3 regions of the Rhizobium sp. ERR 1071 genome follow, and region 3 is predicted to be linked to each of the others. Evidence: riboswitches for the same ligand, from Rfam matches in the RefSeq annotation. Region 3 holds a riboswitch; each other region holds the start of a gene.
What was found. A riboswitch is a leader RNA that binds a small molecule or an ion and turns the genes downstream of it on or off. The one in region 3 is predicted to bind thiamine pyrophosphate.

Region 1 (5,756 bases), 190 kb from region 3:
CTCCAGCATCCCGGCGCCAAATGCCTGCCTGCCGGCATCGATGGCCTTGGCGAAGGCTTCCGCCATCGCGGCCGGATCGCCGGCGCCGGCAACCGCTGTATTCAGCAGCACGGCATCGAAGCCAAGTTCCATGACGGTCGCTGCATGCGACGGCCTACCGATGCCGGCGTCCACGATCAGCGGTACCTCGGGAAAATGTGCCCGCATCGATCGCAGGGCCGAGAGGTTGAGCGGTCCCGCCGCCGTTCCGATTGGCGCGCACCAGGGCATCAGCACCTTGCATCCGGCTTCCAGCAGCCGCTCGGCCACGACAAGATCGTCCGTCGTATAGGGAAAGACCTCGAACCCCTCGTCGGTGAGGATTTTTGCCGCTTCCACCAGCGCGAAGACGTCTGGCTGCAATGTATCGTGGTTGCCGATCACCTCGAGCTTGATCCAGTTGGTCCGAAAAACCTCGCGTGCCATTTTCGCGGTCAGGACCACCTCGGAGACGCCGTGGCAGCCGGCGGTATTGGGAAGGACACGAACGCCGAGTTCGCGAATCATCTCGAAGAATGCACCGCCGTTGCGCCCGCCTGCCGTTTCCCTGCGCAGCGACACGGTGACGATCTCGGTTTGGGAACGTTTGACGGCTTCCGCCAGTACGACCGGAGAGGGATAGCGCGCCGTGCCGAGAAGAAGGCGCGATGCGATTTGGGTTCCATAGAGTTCAAGCACGGGTCAACCTCCTTGCATGGGAGTGAGGATTTCGATCCTGTCGTCGTCGGTCAGGGTATGGTCATCGCGCTCGTCGCTATGGATGAGCTCGCCGTTGACGGCGGTTGCCAGCCATTCCCCCTCATATTCGAGCGCAGTGAGAAGCTGCGAGAGCGTGGTGACTTCGACAATCTGCGCTTCGCCGTTGATGATCAGGCGCATTGGCGACTCCTTTCGTTGTGTCCGGAAAAGACGAGATCGGCGGCTTTCTCGGCCATCGCCGGCGCCAGCAAGAAGCCGTGACGATAAAGGCCGTTGACGAAGACGGTGCCTCCCTCGCGCGTTACGCGGGGAAGATTGTCAGGAAAGGCAGGTCGGATGCCGGCGTCTGTTTCGATCACGGCGGCTTCGGCAAAGGCCGGGTGCAGCGCATAGGCTGCATTCAGGAGTTCCATCAGCGAACGGGCGCTGATCGGCCCTTTGAAATCGGTCTCGATCATCGTCGCGCCGACCATGAACAGGCCGTTGCCGCGCGGCACGATATAGACGGGAAAACGCGGATGCAGCAGGCGGACGGGGCGCGAAAGCGAGATCTCGTCGCTTTGCAGATAGAGCATTTCGCCGCGCACGCCGCGCAAATCGCGGATGCTGCCGATGCTGGCAGCCCCTGTACAGTCGACGATGTCGGAGAACCTATCATCATCCAGGTGCCCGTCGACAAAGGTGACGCCTTTTGCAGATAGATCGTCCTTCAATGATCGCAGGATCTCGCGGGGATCGAGATGCGCCTCCTGCGGAAAGAACAGGCCCAGGCGGAACCGGCCGGCAAGCGAAGGCTCAAGAGCGGCGATTTCGTCTTCGCCCACCCAGCGATGGCCTGTCGTGCGGCTGGCGAATCGCTTCAGCTCGTTTTGATCGCGGTTCGGCGCGACGACGAGCGTTCCGTTGCGGACGACCTTGCCCGGCAGAATCGCGTCCCATCGATCGGCGGAATCACGACCGCGCTCGAGCACAGCCTCATCAGCGCTTTCCCGCTCGCACCATGGCGCCAGCATGCCGCCGGCAAGCCAGGAGGCGGCGCGATGAAAATTCCGGCTTGGATCCGAGATCGTGACCTCTGCTCCGCGCCGGATCAGCTCGTGAGCGACCGTGAGGCCGGCAACGCCGGCCCCTTTGATGAGGATGCGCATGTCACTCGGCCGGCTGGGTAGGGGCTTCGACCGGCATATAGAGATCGCCGCCCTCCCGATATTTCGCCGCCATCGCTTCCAGCCCTTCCTTCTGTGCCTCCGCGCGAATGTCGTGCGAAATCCGCATCGAGCAGAATTTCGGGCCGCACATCGAGCAGAAATGCGCGACCTTGTGAGCCTCCTTCGGCAAGGTTTCGTCGTGGAAGCTGCGGGCGGTATCCGGATCGAGCGACAGGTTGAACTGGTCCTCCCAGCGGAACTCGAATCTCGCACGCGACAATGCGTCGTCGCGGACCTGAGCGGCCGGATGACCCTTGGCGAGGTCGGCCGCATGCGCGGCGATCTTGTAGGTGATGACGCCGGTCTTGACGTCGTTGCGGTCGGGCAGGCCGAGATGCTCCTTCGGCGTGACGTAGCACAGCATCGCCGTGCCAAACCAGCCGATCATCGCAGCGCCGATGCCCGAGGTGATGTGATCGTATCCCGGTGCGATATCCGTCGTCAGCGGTCCGAGCGTGTAGAAGGGTGCCTCGCCGCAGACGGCGAGCTGCTTATCCATGTTCTCCTTGATCTTGTGCATCGGCACATGGCCGGGGCCTTCGATCATCACCTGGCAATCTTTGGCCCAGGCGATCTTCGTCAGTTCGCCGAGCGTTTCGAGCTCGGCAAACTGCGCGGCATCGTTGGCATCGGCGATCGAACCGGGCCGCAAGCCGTCGCCGAGCGAGAAGGAGACGTCATAGGCGCGGCAGATGTCGCAGATTTCCTCGAAATGCTCGTAGAGGAAGCTCTCCTTGTGGTGATGGAGACACCACTTGGCCATGATCGAGCCGCCGCGCGAGACAATGCCGGTGACGCGGTTGACGGTGAGCGGGATGTAGTGCAGCCGCACGCCGGCATGGATGGTGAAATAGTCGACGCCCTGTTCGGCCTGCTCGATCAGCGTGTCGCGATAGATCTCCCAGGTCAGTTCCTCCGCGATGCCGCCGACTTTTTCCAGAGCCTGATAGAGCGGCACCGTGCCGATCGGCAGCGGCGAATTGCGGATGATCCATTCGCGGATATTGTGAATGTTGCGGCCGGTCGAAAGATCCATGACGGTATCGGCACCCCAGCGTGCTGCCCAGACCATCTTCTCGACTTCCTCCGCCATGGAGGAGGTGAGTGCGGAATTGCCGATATTGGCGTTGATCTTCACCAGGAAATTCCGGCCGATGATCATCGGCTCGCTTTCGGGATGATTGATGTTGGCCGGAATGATCGCTCGGCCGCTCGCAACTTCCTGGCGAACGAATTCAGGCGTGACGTGATCGGGAATATGCGCGCCGAAGCTCTCGCCATCGCGGATCAAGGCTTCTGCCTTCGCCTTACGGCCGAGATTTTCGCGGATGGCGATAAATTCCATTTCCGGGGTGATGATGCCGGCACGCGCATAGGCGAGCTGAGTGACGGCCTTGCCATCCTTGGCGCGCAGTGGCTGGCGCTTGGCCGGAAATTCCGGTGTCAGCCGTTCGCCGGTGACGAAGCCGTTGTCTTCGGGACGCACATGGCGGCCTTCATAAGCCTCGACATCGCCACGGGCGAGAACCCAATCGCGGCGCAGCTGCGGCAGGCCCTCTTCGATGCGGATATCTGCACCTTCGACAGTATAGGGGCCGGACGAATCGTAGACGATAACTGGCGGCTCGCCCGATGTCGGATGGACGCTGATTTCGCGCATCGGCACACGGATATCGGCATGGATATCCCCGGTGATATGGATTTTTCGAGAGGCCGGCAGCGGGCCGGTGGTGACGGTCGGAGTGAGGTTTTTTGCGGCAATGTTCATGGTGTGAGGCTCCAAGTTGCAGTTGGAGACCCAGTCAATCAGCCGGAATGATGAAAAGACGCCGGCATGGAATCCAGGCGGGAATCCGAAGCCTCGAGCGCTTGCACCGTCCCTACGCCAGTATGAACTGGATCAGGTTCAACGGGTCACTGCGCCCACAACCGGCATAGCCGTATTGTTCAGCAGTATCTCAGCCCCTTGCCGGGACCCCCCTGGTGAATGTCAAAAGGCTATGCCTTACTCTTGTCCTCTGTCAACCCCGCAGCGGCGGTCGCATTTTCCGGGAGATTGACCATTGCCGCGCCCGTCGAATTGCAACTTTATCGCGCAGATCATCGTGCGGACTTGTCGCGCCTTAGTAACGTGGTGTGGTATTGCCGACGAAGCGATGGGGGCCGGTATGGGACAGCTTACTCGCGGTATCGAGCCAGATCTTGCCGCCGAGGGCGCGCCAGCGGTGACAGAAGGCGAAGTCCTCGCTGAGATAGATCCCCGTTCCCTCCTCGACCATGCATTCAAACAGGGCGTATTGGGTGCTGGGCGAGCGTTTGGTGCTGGGATAGGCGTGGATTGCGTTGTAGCGCAGCTCCGGATAGGCCGCGATCATTCTTTCTATAACGTTGCGCTTGATCAAAAGCATGCCCGTACCTGCATAGATGGCGCTGACGAAATCGCCATCACGCTCTGCAACCTGGCCGACAAGTGGCGTGCCGACATAGTGAAGTGCGGCTGCCGCAAGTGTTTCGCCGTCTGCTGAATTGATACGGGCCGCCGTCTGCCAATCATAATCCTTGATCGGATACATGGCGGCGACCACATCCTTATCGGCTTCCAGAAGCCTCATGACCTGATCGGGCTCGAAGCTGATGTCGGCGTCGATGAAGAGCATATGGGTCGCCGTCGTATCGTTCAGGAAGGACGAGACAAGCGTGTTTCGGCTGCGGGTAATCAGGGCGTCATTGCCGAGCAGAGCCAGCGTCAGCTGTATGCCCGCCTGCGCTCCCGTCTGCATCAGTGAGAAAATGGACTGCATGTAGTCCTTGGTAACGAGGCCGCCGAAGCAGGGGGTCGCTATGAAGATCAGCCGGTTCTCATTCATTCGCGATTTTCCCTCTCCGATGGCGCGAGTCGCCGGAATCTAGGAAAATTCAATATTTCTGTGTGTAGCGAATTATTGAATTTCATTGCTGATCTTTGCTCAAACCGACCGGTCATTGTGCCGTGGAATTCCCGATGGCCATATCATAACCAGATTGGGCAGCCATGGTCGTCATCGACCGCCGACATCGCGGTGGCCTTAAATGCGGTGACGGCCCTGACTGGCAGGCGTTCTCGTGAACAGGGACATCTTTGCGATCTCTGCCGGTGCCGCCATGGCCTGCGGTCGCCAGTTGCATTTAAGCAACAGAGGCCAAGACTAACGCCCCAGCGCCCTTCATATAATTGACAAACATACGGGCTGTTTGTAAATCCAATACAGGACATAAGTTGTCTTACGGTCGAGCAATCGGTCGGATCGGTAGAGGCATTTCAAAACCTTTTGCCGCGGGGGTAATCATGAAGGTTCGAGGGGACTCAAGCCAACATCAGGTGCGTATTTGCCGGGCTGCCCGGTCGTGTTTAGACCAAACCGATCCCCAGGGCAGTGTTCCAGTTTTGCGCTCGCGGTAAAATAGAAATGCATAATACAACCAGGAGTTTAAAATGAACATCAAGAGCCTTCTTCTCGGCTCCGCTGCCGCTCTGGCGGCAGTATCCGGTGCCCACGCAGCAGACGCGATCGTCGCCGCCGAGCCGGAGCCGCTGGAATACGTTCGCATCTGCGACGCATACGGTGCTGGCTACTTCTTCATTCCGGGCACGGAAACCTGCCTCAAGATCGGCGGCCGCGTCCGTACCGAAGGCGAATGGTACGATGCCTACAACCCGAACAGCAAGAACGGTACGCTCTGGCATACCCGCGCCGAGCTGAGCGTCGATACCGCGACCGACACCGAGTACGGCCCGCTGAAGACCAACACGGTCATCCGTTGGGACTGGAA
Region 2 (5,756 bases), on a different contig from region 3:
GGGTGGGACCAGCAGGATGAGGGAAGAGCTTCCGCTCAGCACGATTGCCAGGCCGCGGAGGCCGAAGGTCTTGCGGCGATCCGCCGATATCACCGTTCGGGCTCGGATGATCCCAAAGGATGTCAGGACGGCCAGGAGCCCGGCGACGAGCGCAATCGCCAGGCTGGTGGCAGCCGCCTGCAGAAAGATCGGCTGGCCGGCGAGCCTGAAGAGGTTCGCCTCAACGCCGGTAACGACGACCGAGGCGAGCGGCAGGCCGAGAAAGAGCGTGGCCGCCGACAACAGAGCGGCATCGATCCATCGACGGGCAGGCGCCTGCCCATCGATGCGCCGCAGGGCGCGGCCGCTGGTGAGGCCATGATCGTCAGGGGCACGAAACAATGACATGGCGCCGAGGATGACGAGAGTGACGACGATTTGCAGAAGCGACAGCATGACGGCGCGGCCGGGATCGAAATCGAAGCGCAGCGCCTGATAGATCGCCACTTCCAGCGTTGTCGCAGCCGGACCGCCGCCGAGGATCAGGACCAGTGTGAAGCTAGTGGCGCAGAGCATGAAGATCAGGCCAGCGATGCCGGGAATGAGGCCACGCAGGACGGGCCATTCGATGAATCGGAAGACCGAGGCGGGCCGCATGCCGAGTCCGCCGGCCACAAGCCAATATTCCGCGGGAACACGTTCCAGCCCGGCAAGCATCAGCCTGCTGGCGAGCGGCATGTTGAAGAAGACATGCGCAAGTAGGATGCCGGCAAGACCGTAGATGCTGATAGGATGCGACAGGCCGAGAGTTGCGAGGGCCTGATTGAGCAGACCTTGCCGGCCCCATATGCCGAGCAGGCCGAGCGCGCCGATCAGTACGGGCAGGCCCATCGGCACGGCCATCAGCCGGATGAGCCAAAGGCGGCCGGGAAAGCGCGGCTGGCGCGCCAATGCGCGCGCGACCGGAATAGCGAGTACAACGGAAAGCAGCGTCGAGAGCACCGCCTGCAGCAGCGTGAAGCGCAGGACGCGCAGCAAGTAGGGATCTGCCAGCGGATTGGTGCCGCCGGAGTCGATGCCGGCGGCGAGCAGAACGAGCACGGCGATCCCGACGAAGAGCACGATGCCGGCGAGGCTGACTGCCCCGCCGGAAATGGCGCGTCTTCGCTCTGGTGCCGTGAGTATCGTCAAGGCATCAGTTGCCGCTGGTGGCGGCCAGCCATTCGTCGATCCAGGCCTTGCGGTTCTTGTCGACATCGGCGGGGCTCATCAGGAAGGTCTTCGAGGGCACCACGAGCTTGTTGAAGGCGTCCGGCAGCGGCTCCGAAGTGGCTGAAACCGGCATCATCCAATTGCTTGTCGGGATGATGTCCTGGAAGCCCGTGGAGATCATGAATTTGAGGAAGTCGCGCGCAAGCTCCTTGTTCGGCGAGGACTTGATGAGGCCGGCGACCTCGATCTGGATGTAATGCCCTTCCGAGAAGTCGGCTGCCTGATAGCGGTCGGTCTTGTCCTCTATCATATGATAGGCAGGCGACGTCGTATAGGAGAGCACCATCGGCGCTTCGCCCTTTGTGAAGAGGTCATAGGCTTCCGACCAGCCGGGGGTGACAGTCAGGATGCGGCCCTTGAGCTTTGTCCAGGCATCGGCGGCCTTGTCGCCGTAGATCGACTTGACCCAGAGCAGCAGACCGAGACCCGGCGTCGAGGTGCGCGGGTCCTCGATGACGATCTTCTGATTGGGATCGCCTTCGACGAGATCCTTCATGCTCTTGGGGGGATTCTTGACCGTCTGGCTGTCATAGATCACGGCGAAATGGCCGTAGTCGTAGGGCACGAAAACATCGTCCTTGAAACCGCCGGGAATCTTGAGGGCCGAGGTGTCGACGCCGCTGGCATCGAAGAGGCCGGTATCCTTCGCTTCATCGATGAGATTGGTATCGAGGCCGAGAACGACATCGGCCTTGGTGCCCGTCCCTTCCAGCTTCAGGCGGGAGAGAAGCGCCACGCCATCGGTGACGGCGACATAATTGACCGTGCAGCCGCAGGTCTTCTCGAAAGCGGCCTTGACCTTGGCGCCCGGCCCCCAGTCGGCGGTGAAGCTTTCATAGGTGTAGATGGTCAGCGTCTTGTCGGCTGCTTCGGCCGTCTGGGCAGCAAAAAACGACGTTCCGGCGGCAAAGGCCAGGCCTGCGAAGAATGACAATAGCGAACGGTGTTGCATGACAGCGCCTCCTTTTTGGTTTCGTCTTGAAGGGGAAAAGGGCGCTATGATTTCGTCACGCGTCTAATCCCTCCGCCGGTGTTAGCCGGATCAGGTTCCGCGGGTTGGCCGGTGAAAGCCTCTCAGCCGAAATGTCCGAAGGACATAAGGCACCCCGTTAGAGCGTCGGCAGATTTAGCCTTGTGACGAAGGGATGACAAGGGAAATGATGCCCTTGCCGATTGCAGCATGGAGGATTTACTCGGCAGCCTCCGCGACCGCCGGGCTTTCGAATTTCTTCGTCGCCCCCGGAAGCTGCACGTTCTTCAGCATCAGCGCGGTCAAAAGGCCGAGAAGGCAGATGCCGGCGGCGGTCACGAACAGCGGGCTGAAGGCGCTCGCATAGGCATTGGCGACCGCCTCGCGGGTTGCTTCCGGCAAAGCCGCCATCATCTTCGGCGTCAGCTGCTCGATATCGGATACGCCTGATATGGAGATACCAACATTGCCGAGTTTGGCGGCGATGATGGCGCCGTAGATGGAGATGGCGATGGAGGCGCCGCCCATGCGCGAGAGCGTGACGGCACCCGTTGCCGCGCCGACGTCACGGGAAGCCGCTGCATTCTGCACGCCGATGACGGGCACCTGCTGCGCAAGGCCGATGCCGATGCCGTGCAGCAGCATCAGGCCGCCGATGATGACGATGGGCGTACCGGCAGGCAGGAAGGCAAGTGAGCCGAACGCGATGGCGCTGCAGGCAGCACTCGCGACGGCGAAGGGCTTGTAGCGCCCTCTCGCGGCAATTAGCCGGCCGGCCGATAGTGAGCCGCAGACGATGCCGCCGGTCAGGAGAATGAACAGCAGCCCGGCCATCGATGGCGAAAGGCCCGTCGTCGTCTGCAGGAAGAGCGCAAAATAGTTGACCATGCCGATGGCCACGGCGCCGCTTGTGATCGAAATGATCAGCAGAAGGCCGAATGTCGGGTTACGGAACAACGTCATCGGCACGATGGGCTCCGGTGCGCGACGCTCGATGAAGACCCAGGCGATAGCGCAGATCACGCCGAAGGCGATGATACCGAGGCACTGCGGCGACAGCAGAGATCCGAAGAGTTCGCTGCCGTCGGCGGCAAGCACGATGCTCGTCGTCGTCAGCGCAAGAACGATTGCGCCGGCATAGTCGATCTTCGGGCGTCGGGCCGGTTTGCGATAGGGAAGCATGGTAGCAAGGCCGGCCAGCACGATAAAGCCGATCGGGACGTTGACGAGGAAGATCGAACGCCAGCCGAAGAGATCGCTCATCGTGCCGCCGAGAACCGGGCCGATGGCGCCGGAAGCCATGAGCACCAGGCTCGAGTAACTCTGGTAGCGAGCGCGTTCCCGCGGCTCGAAAAGATCGGCGTTGACAGCGAAGATCGAGACCATGATGCCGCCGCCGCCGAAGCCTTGAAGGACGCGGGCGGCGATCAGCGTATCCATCGAGACGGCCAGGCCGCAGACGGCGGAGCCGATCGTGAAGATCGCGATCGCCGTCATCATCACATATTTGCGGCCGAAGAGATCGCCGAGCTTGCCGTAGACGGGCATGACGGCGGAGAGCGAAAGAAGATAGGCTGATCCGATCCAGCCGAAGCGCTCCAGATGCCCGAATTCGCCGACGATCGTCGGCAGTGCCGTCGAGACGATCTGGTTATCCAGAGTTGCCATGAACATGGCGGTCATCAGAAACAGGAAAAGAATAAGCCGCCGCTTATGATCCGCCACGAGCGGCGTGAAGCTTGTCTGCATGTCCATGGGGCAGGAAATCCGAACTTGGCCGAAACGTTGCGCGGTCGATCGAATGCGCGGGACGCCCGGTTTTCACAGTTGAGATATATGTGCCATTAGCATATAAATGTCAACAACAGGTGAATGCTGTTTGCATGTTTTATTTCTTTACCGCCTCTGATATGGTGGAAAGATGACATCTGCGACGAATACACGTGAAATTGAAGCCCAGGCTCTGACCGACGACGAGAATCTCCTGCGTATCGGCCATGCGATGACGCGCATGCGCCTACTGACAGGTCGCCGCATGATCGGCAGGCTTGCCATTCAGAGCGTCGCGCCGGGACTCGAGCTGTCTCATCTTGACGTGCTCGATGTTGTGCGGCGGGCGGAAGAGACGGGCGAAGTCACCGTCGGCACGATTGCCGAGATGCTGCGGATCGATCCGTCGCGGGCGAGCCGCATCGTTGCCGACATGGTGACGCGCGGCGTGTTGCGACGCAAGGCGTCGCAGGCGGATGCGCGGCGCATCGTGGTGGTGTTGACCGCGCTCGGGCAGCGATTGCTGTCGGAGATCCAGGCGCAGAAATATTCCGTCATCGGCAGCATCTTCGCCGATTGGACGCCGGAGGAAATCGAGAATTTCTCGCTGCTGTTCGACCGCTACGTCAGCGGCTACGAGCGGGTTTTCCAGGCGCGCATCAAGGAAACGGACGACTGAGCGGTTGTCGCGGTTGTTCTTGAGCATGGCGCTCTTCCCTAGGGATACGACTTTGCGCTATGGGCTTGCCTCATGAGCCAGTCCACCACCTTCACCATCCTGCTTGGCGGCGAGCTTCGCCTGACGGAGCGATTGCGCGATGCGGTTTCCGGCAGCCGTTTCATCGCGGCCGATGGCGGCATGCGCCATGCGCTCGCGCTCGGGGCGGAGCCGGAGCTGTGGGTCGGCGATTTCGATTCCACGCCTGCCGATCTGCAGGGGGCCTTTCCGAATGTTCCAAGGCAACCCTATCCGGCGGCGAAGGCAGCGACTGATGGCGAGATCGCCGTTTCGGAAGCGATCGATCGCGGTGCCACGAGGCTGATCCTTGCCGGTGCCATGGGCGGCGAGCGGTCGGATCACGCGATCCAGCACCTGCTTTACGGCGTGCATCTGGCCGAAAAGGGCTTCGATATCTTCCTGACCTCCGGTGACGAGGAGGCGGTGCCGCTTCCGCCGGGTGAACTCACGCTGGCGCTGCCGGCTGGCTCGCTGTTTTCGGTCCTCGGATTCAGCGACCTGACAGGTCTCTTCATCGAGAATGCCCGTTACCCCTTGCACGATTTTCATTTGCCCTTCGGCGCGTCGCGCACCATTTCCAATGTGGCGGAAGGCGACGTGCGCTTCTCGCTCGGCAGCGGCAGGGCCATCGTTCTTGCCCGCCCTTATGACCTTTCCGGAGTCTGATCTTGGCCCCTCCCATTCTGAAACTCGACGACATCTTCCTGAGCTTTGGCGGTGCGCCATTGCTCGCCGGTGCCGACCTGCAGGTGGAGCCGGGTGACAAGATCTGCCTTGTCGGACGCAATGGTTCCGGCAAGTCGACGCTCCTGAAGATCGCCGCTGGTCTTGTCGAGGCGCAATCGGGCGAAGTCTTCCGTCATCCGTCATCGACCGTGCGCTATCTCGAGCAGGCACCGGATTTTGCCGGTTACAAGACGGTTGCCGCCTATGCCGAAGCCGGCCTCGGGCCTGGTGATGATCCCTATCGCGTCACCTATCTGCTCTCTCATCTTGGTCTGACCGGCGAAGAGGATCCGAAGAATC
Region 3 (5,756 bases):
GTTGCGTTGCCCGCCCGCAATTCCTCACCCTTGACGACAGCTCGCTCGCTGCTGACGCGGCTCATGAAATGCCGCCCGGCCGACGCCGTCATGACGCCGCTGCCTGTCTCGTTCCCCATCAGCGTGATGGTCATCAGGGCACGTTCGTCCTCGCCTGCCAACAGCGAGGCCGAAAAAAGATGGATGTCCGTGCCCGATGTGGCCAGGATGGCATCGATCCGCGGCTGCGACGATTGGCTGAGGCCAAGCAAGCGCAGCAGATCGTCACGCACGCGCCCGATTTCGCGGTCGTAGATAGCCTTCGGCGAGCTTGTTTCCATCTCCTGCGTCAAATCCGCGTAATAGGATTCGACCGCGACAAAGGCGGCGGCGGAGATGGTCGATGCCGTCGACGAACCGAAAGCGAGATCTTCGGGTCGGGGCGAGGGGCCATAGCCATACATGTTGAGCCCGCTGACCGGATCGCAATCCAGCCGTTCGTCGCCGCCCGACACCAGATGTTTCAGAAGCGCACCCCTCGCCTCGCCTCGCTGCTGCGACGACGCACCCGCGGTCACGTTCTCATCCAGGGTACAGTCGTCAGCAATTTGCTGCATGGAGAAGCATTCCTCTTTCGCCGAACTCGAAAACGCTTCGCAGGATCGCGCCGCGCTCTATGCCGAGCGGCGGACCCTCGGCAGCCGAACTTTATGCTTCGCAAGGTGGAGCGAGGCTGACTTGTCGAGACCGGCAACGCCGGTGGCAAGAGCAATAAAAAGCTCGCGATCCGGAGGAACGCGAGCTCATTTCAGCAAAAGGGAATTGTCGTATCAGCCAGCGGCTTCCAGCTTATCCTGCGTCTTCGTCTCGAAGTCGCTGGCATCGTGGCGCTCACGCAGCTGCTCGGATGGATCGCCCGACATGCGGTTCACCATGCGGCCGCGCTTGACGGTAGGACGCGCGTAGATTTGCTCTGCCCAGCGCTGAACATTCTTGTAATCCTGCACCTGCAGGAACTCGGCCGCGCCATATTGCCAGCCTTTGACCAAGCCGCCGTACCACGGCCAGATGGCAATATCGGCGATCGTATAGTCGCTGCCGGCGATATATTCGCTTTCGGCCAGCCGACGGTCGAGCACGTCGAGCTGACGCTTCACTTCCATGGCGAAGCGATCGATCGCATATTCGATCTTTGTCGGAGCATAGGCGTAGAAATGACCGAAGCCGCCGCCGAGATAGGGCGCGCTGCCCATCTGCCAGAACAGCCAGGAGATGCATTCGGCCCGAGCCGGCTGCTCGGTAGGCAGGAAGGCGCCGAATTTCTCGGCGAGATACATCAAAATCGAGGCCGATTCGAAAACGCGGACCGGCTTCGGACCGCTGCGGTCGAGCAAAGCCGGGATTTTCGAGTTCGGATTGACATCGACGAAACCGCTGCCGAACTGATCGCCCTCGCCGATCTTGATCAGCCAGGCATCATATTCCGCGCCGCTGTGACCAAGTGCCAGCAGCTCTTCGAGCATAATGGTGACCTTCACGCCATTCGGCGTTCCAAGCGAATAGAGCTGAAGGGGATGACGTCCCACCGGCAGTTCTTTCTCGTGAGTCGGGCCGGCAATCGGGCGATTGATATTGGCGAACTGGCCGCCATTGGCCTTGTTCCAGGTCCAGATTTTCGGCGGCGTATATTCGGCAGAACCGGTCATGGGCATCCTCCTGTTTCGGGGAATCACGTTGGGGTTGGTCTTCGATGTAGCGCGCTACATAGGTCGCACATAGGGGCGACTCTTCATTTTTGCGAGAGGAGAATGCGCACACTTTAATGCGGAAGCGCTCTTGCCGCTTGGGTTGGAGCGCCAGCTTCTCGACCGAGTTAGGTCATTGCCAATCTTCTGGAGGTCCATGAAACGAAAAAGCCTGCCGCGGGAGGAGGAGCGGCAGGCTTTTTACAAGAACCGAACAGCGGATGGGAGGAGGAGTTCCGCTATTCCTGCAGCCGTCCCTGGGAGGAGGATAAGGACGTCTGCGAAGCGAAGGGATGCGGGAGGAGATGCATCCCTTCGATAAGAGGAACATACCAGTCTTTTGCTCAGTTCATAGGCATTTCTTTGCAAGGCAGTTATGCGCCATGCGAAAAGCAGAGAGCTAAATTGATGCAATCTTCAGCAAGCGCGGCGAAAAGGAACGGTGATATTCATAAAGCAAAAGCGCCTGCTCAAGGGGAACAGGCGCTGACATAATTCAGCTTTATTAGGAGCCGGTGCGGCCGTTAGCGAGCGATCGCTGCGCGGGCAACGTTGCGGATTTCGCCGCGATCGATACCCAGATCATGCAGTTCGCGCGTGGACATACGGCCCAGTTCGGCGACCGTCTGACGATACTTGCGCCAGTTATTGAAAGAGCGTGCTACGTTCATGATGATCCCCTTTCCTTGGGCTTTCGAAGCTGAGCGGCCGTGCTTGGCGCTCCCGTCGCTTCGATGAGAAACATATAGTCGAAGCCCACAGGTTTTTGCAGAGCTAAGGGATCACTCCACCTATGCATCCATTGCATGGGTCGCCGAGAAAGCAGGCAATCTCACTCGCCAGCATGGCTTTTGTGATTTGCTGGTGACAGCGCCGTCTTTGTCTGCGAAAAGAAGAGAGATGAGAGACAGGGGCGTCCGCCATCCGGCGGGCTGAGAAGCACCCTTCGAACCTGAACCAGATCATGCTGGCGGAGGGAGTCGCTCGGGACCTCGTAAAGCACCAGCACGTCGTCCCTGTGCGTCTCGCCCGCCTGAAAGGGGCGATATGCAAGACCAGACAACTGCAGGCAATTTGCTTCGCACCATGCGGGCTAACCCTCCGCTGGTGCAATGCATCACCAATTTCGTCGCCATGAATATCGCGGCCAATGTGATGCTTGCCGCCGGGGCATCGCCGGCAATGGTACATGCCGAAGAGGAGGCCGGCGAGTTTGCCGCTATCTCCGGCGCGCTGACGATCAATATCGGCACGCTCTCGTCCGGCTGGCTTGCGGGCATGCTGAAGGCTGCCCGGTCGGCAAACGAGGCGGGCAAGCCCTGGGTCCTCGATCCTGTCGCCCATTATGCGACCACGTTCCGCCGCAAGGCGGTCGCGCAATTGATCGAGCTAAAGCCGGCGATCATTCGCGGCAACGCGTCCGAGATCATCGCGCTTGCCGGCGGCACGAGCCGCGGCCAGGGCGTCGATAGCCGCGACGCCGTCGAACACGCGGAAGATTCCGCCCGGCAATTGGCGGGAAAGCATGGCTGCGTCGTTGCAGTTACCGGCGTTACGGATTTCGTGACCGACGGGCGGAGGGCAAAGCGCATCGCCGGCGGTTCGTCATTCATGCCGCAGGTGACGGCCCTCGGCTGCTCGCTGACCTGCCTCGTCGGTGCCTTTGCTGCGGCAATGCCGGATGATCCATTCGATGCAACCGTTGCGGCGCTCGCGGTCTTTGCCGTCGCCGGCGAACAGGCCGGAGCGGCTGCAGACGGGCCGGGCTCCTTTTCCTGGCGCTTCCTCGACGCCCTCGCCGGCCTTAGCCCGGAAGTGCTGGATCGCAATGCAAGGATATCGGCGGCATGAAAGACTTCGATCTCTCGCTCTATCTCGTCCTCGATCCGGTGCTATGTGCCAACCTCGGCATGATTGAAACCACCCGTGCAGCCATTGCCGGCGGCGCAACCATCGTACAGCTGCGCGACAAGCATGCACCGACAGCCACCATGATCGAGACGGGCCGCGCCCTCAAGCAAATCCTGCAGGGAACAAATGTCCGGCTGATCGTCAACGACAATGTCGAGGCTGCCATCGCCATTGGCGCCGATGGCCTCCACATCGGACAGGAGGATATGAATGCCGCCGAAGCACGCCGCCTGATCGGGCCGGACATGATCCTCGGCCTCTCGGTGGAAACGGAAGCTCTCGCTTCCTCCATAGATCCCGGCATCGTCGACTATGCCGGGATCGGCCCGGTCTTTGCCACGCCCACCAAGCCCGATCACAAGCAGCCGATCGGCTTCGACGGGCTTGCCCGCATCGTCAGGCTATGCCCCGTTCCATCAGTCGCGATCGGCGGCCTCAAGGCAGAGCATGCCGCAAGCGTTTACTCGGCCGGAGCCGATGGTCTCGCGGTCGTCTCGGCCATATGCGACCAACCGGACCCGCAAGCCGCGACAACTGTCATCGCGAACGCCATCAAGGAGGCTCGCCAATGATCCGCAATGTCTTATCCATCGCTGGCTCCGATCCCTCCGGCGGCGCTGGCATTCAAGCCGACCTGAAGGCTTTCTCCGCCCGCGGCGTTTATGGAATGGCAGCGCTGACTGCCTTGACCGCGCAAAACACGCAAGGCGTCACCGGCGTCCATCCGGTGCCTCCACATTTCGTGGCAGACCAGATCAATGCGATCTTTGCCGACGTCCATGTGGATGCCGTCAAGATCGGCATGATCGCTAATGCCGCCATCGCCAGTGCCGTCGCGGACATTCTGGCGCGACATCGCGATGTACCCGTCGTCCTCGACCCGGTCATGATCGCCAAGGGTGGCGCCGCCCTACTGGCTGCCGATGCCGTTGACGTGCTGACCACGCGGCTGCTGCCGCTGGCTACCGTCGTTACACCGAACCTGCCCGAAGCTGCTGCGCTGTTGCATGACGTGGAGGCGAAAAGCCGCGAAGACATGGCGCGTCAGGCGCTTGCTTTGGCCATGCTCGGGCCTTCGGCAGTCCTCGTCAAGGGTGGTCATCTCGAAGGGGATGAAAGCCCGGATGTGCTCGCAAGCGGTGATCATGTGACTTGGTTCGAGGCGGAGCGGCTGCCGACCAAGAATACGCATGGAACAGGCTGCACGCTCTCCAGCGCTATCGCGGCAGAGATCGCCAAGGGCCTGTCGCTTCCCGAAGCTGTCGCTGTTGGCAAGACTTATCTCGCCGCCGCGGTTGCTGCCGCAGACCAGCTTTCCGTCGGAAGTGGCCACGGGCCTGTGCAGCATTTCCATGCGCTCTGGCCAAACAGACAAGGAGCAGAGAAATGAGCCTCTCACTCAAAGATCAGATTGTCATCGTTTCCGGTGCGGGACGCGGCCTTGGTGCTGCCATAGCGACGGCCTTCGCCCGGGAAGGTGCGAAAGTGGCGGTCAACTATCGCGCCAGCCGCGAGAGCGCGGAGGCGCTCGCAGCAAAGCTCGGCGATCATGCCAAGGCCTTTCAAGCCGATATCCGCGACCTCGACGACACCAAGCGGCTCGTCTTCGAGGTGACCGGGCATTTCGGCGTACCGACGACCATCGTCCACAATGCATTGGCTGATTTCAGCTTCAACGGTGACGCACGTTCGAAGCTGGATGCCTTGAGCTGGGCCGAGATGACCAGGCAGCTGGAAACCGCGCTGGAGGGCGCCTTGAACCTCATACAAGCGGCGCGGCCGGCGATGGCGCAGGCAGGCTTTGGACGGATTGTTACGATCGGTACCAATCTCTTCCAAAACCCCGTCGTGCCCTATCACGATTATACAGCCGCCAAGGCGGCATTGCTGTCGCTCACCCGCACGGCTGCCGCCGAACTCGGGCCACTGGGAATCATCGTCAACATGGTCTCCGGCGGCCTTCTGCGCACGACGGATGCAAGTGGCGCTACTCCGGAAGCTGTATTCGACATCATAGCCGCGAATACGCCGCTGCGACGCGTCACCACGCCCCACGAGGTTGCCGATGCGGTTCTTTTCTTTGCAAGCCCCTGGGCACGGGCCGTTACCGGACAGAACCTG

Region 1: another riboswitch for thiamine pyrophosphate. It lies ahead of thiC (phosphomethylpyrimidine synthase ThiC); the one in region 3 lies ahead of thiM (hydroxyethylthiazole kinase).
Region 2: another riboswitch for thiamine pyrophosphate. It lies ahead of thiB (thiamine ABC transporter substrate binding subunit); the one in region 3 lies ahead of thiM (hydroxyethylthiazole kinase).

Annotation. Positions count from the first base shown of each region.
Region 1 covers NZ_VITM01000004.1:447,935-453,690, forward strand. The annotation lists gene FBZ99_RS16800 (thiazole synthase) at 1-717, opposite strand, end outside; gene thiS (sulfur carrier protein ThiS) at 721-918, opposite strand; gene thiO (glycine oxidase ThiO) at 909-1,886, opposite strand; gene thiC (phosphomethylpyrimidine synthase ThiC) at 1,888-3,714, opposite strand; TPP riboswitch at 3,806-3,938, opposite strand; gene FBZ99_RS16820 (hypothetical protein) at 4,070-4,813, opposite strand; gene FBZ99_RS16825 (porin) at 5,419-5,756, shown strand, end outside.
Region 2 covers NZ_VITM01000008.1:184,756-190,511, forward strand. The annotation lists gene thiP (thiamine/thiamine pyrophosphate ABC transporter permease ThiP) at 1-1,164, opposite strand, end outside; gene thiB (thiamine ABC transporter substrate binding subunit) at 1,175-2,203, opposite strand; TPP riboswitch at 2,254-2,370, opposite strand; gene FBZ99_RS24570 (MDR family MFS transporter) at 2,441-3,976, opposite strand; gene FBZ99_RS24575 (MarR family winged helix-turn-helix transcriptional regulator) at 4,143-4,670, shown strand; gene FBZ99_RS24580 (thiamine diphosphokinase) at 4,743-5,396, shown strand; gene FBZ99_RS24585 (ABC-F family ATP-binding cassette domain-containing protein) at 5,399-5,756, shown strand, end outside.
Region 3 covers NZ_VITM01000004.1:633,924-639,679, reverse strand. The annotation lists gene FBZ99_RS17645 (hypothetical protein) at 1-596, opposite strand, end outside; gene yghU (glutathione-dependent disulfide-bond oxidoreductase) at 810-1,685, opposite strand; gene FBZ99_RS17635 (DUF1127 domain-containing protein) at 2,249-2,395, opposite strand; TPP riboswitch at 2,624-2,720, shown strand; gene thiM (hydroxyethylthiazole kinase) at 2,772-3,575, shown strand; gene thiE (thiamine phosphate synthase) at 3,572-4,207, shown strand; gene thiD (bifunctional hydroxymethylpyrimidine kinase/phosphomethylpyrimidine kinase) at 4,204-5,025, shown strand; gene FBZ99_RS17615 (3-oxoacyl-ACP reductase) at 5,022-5,756, shown strand, end outside.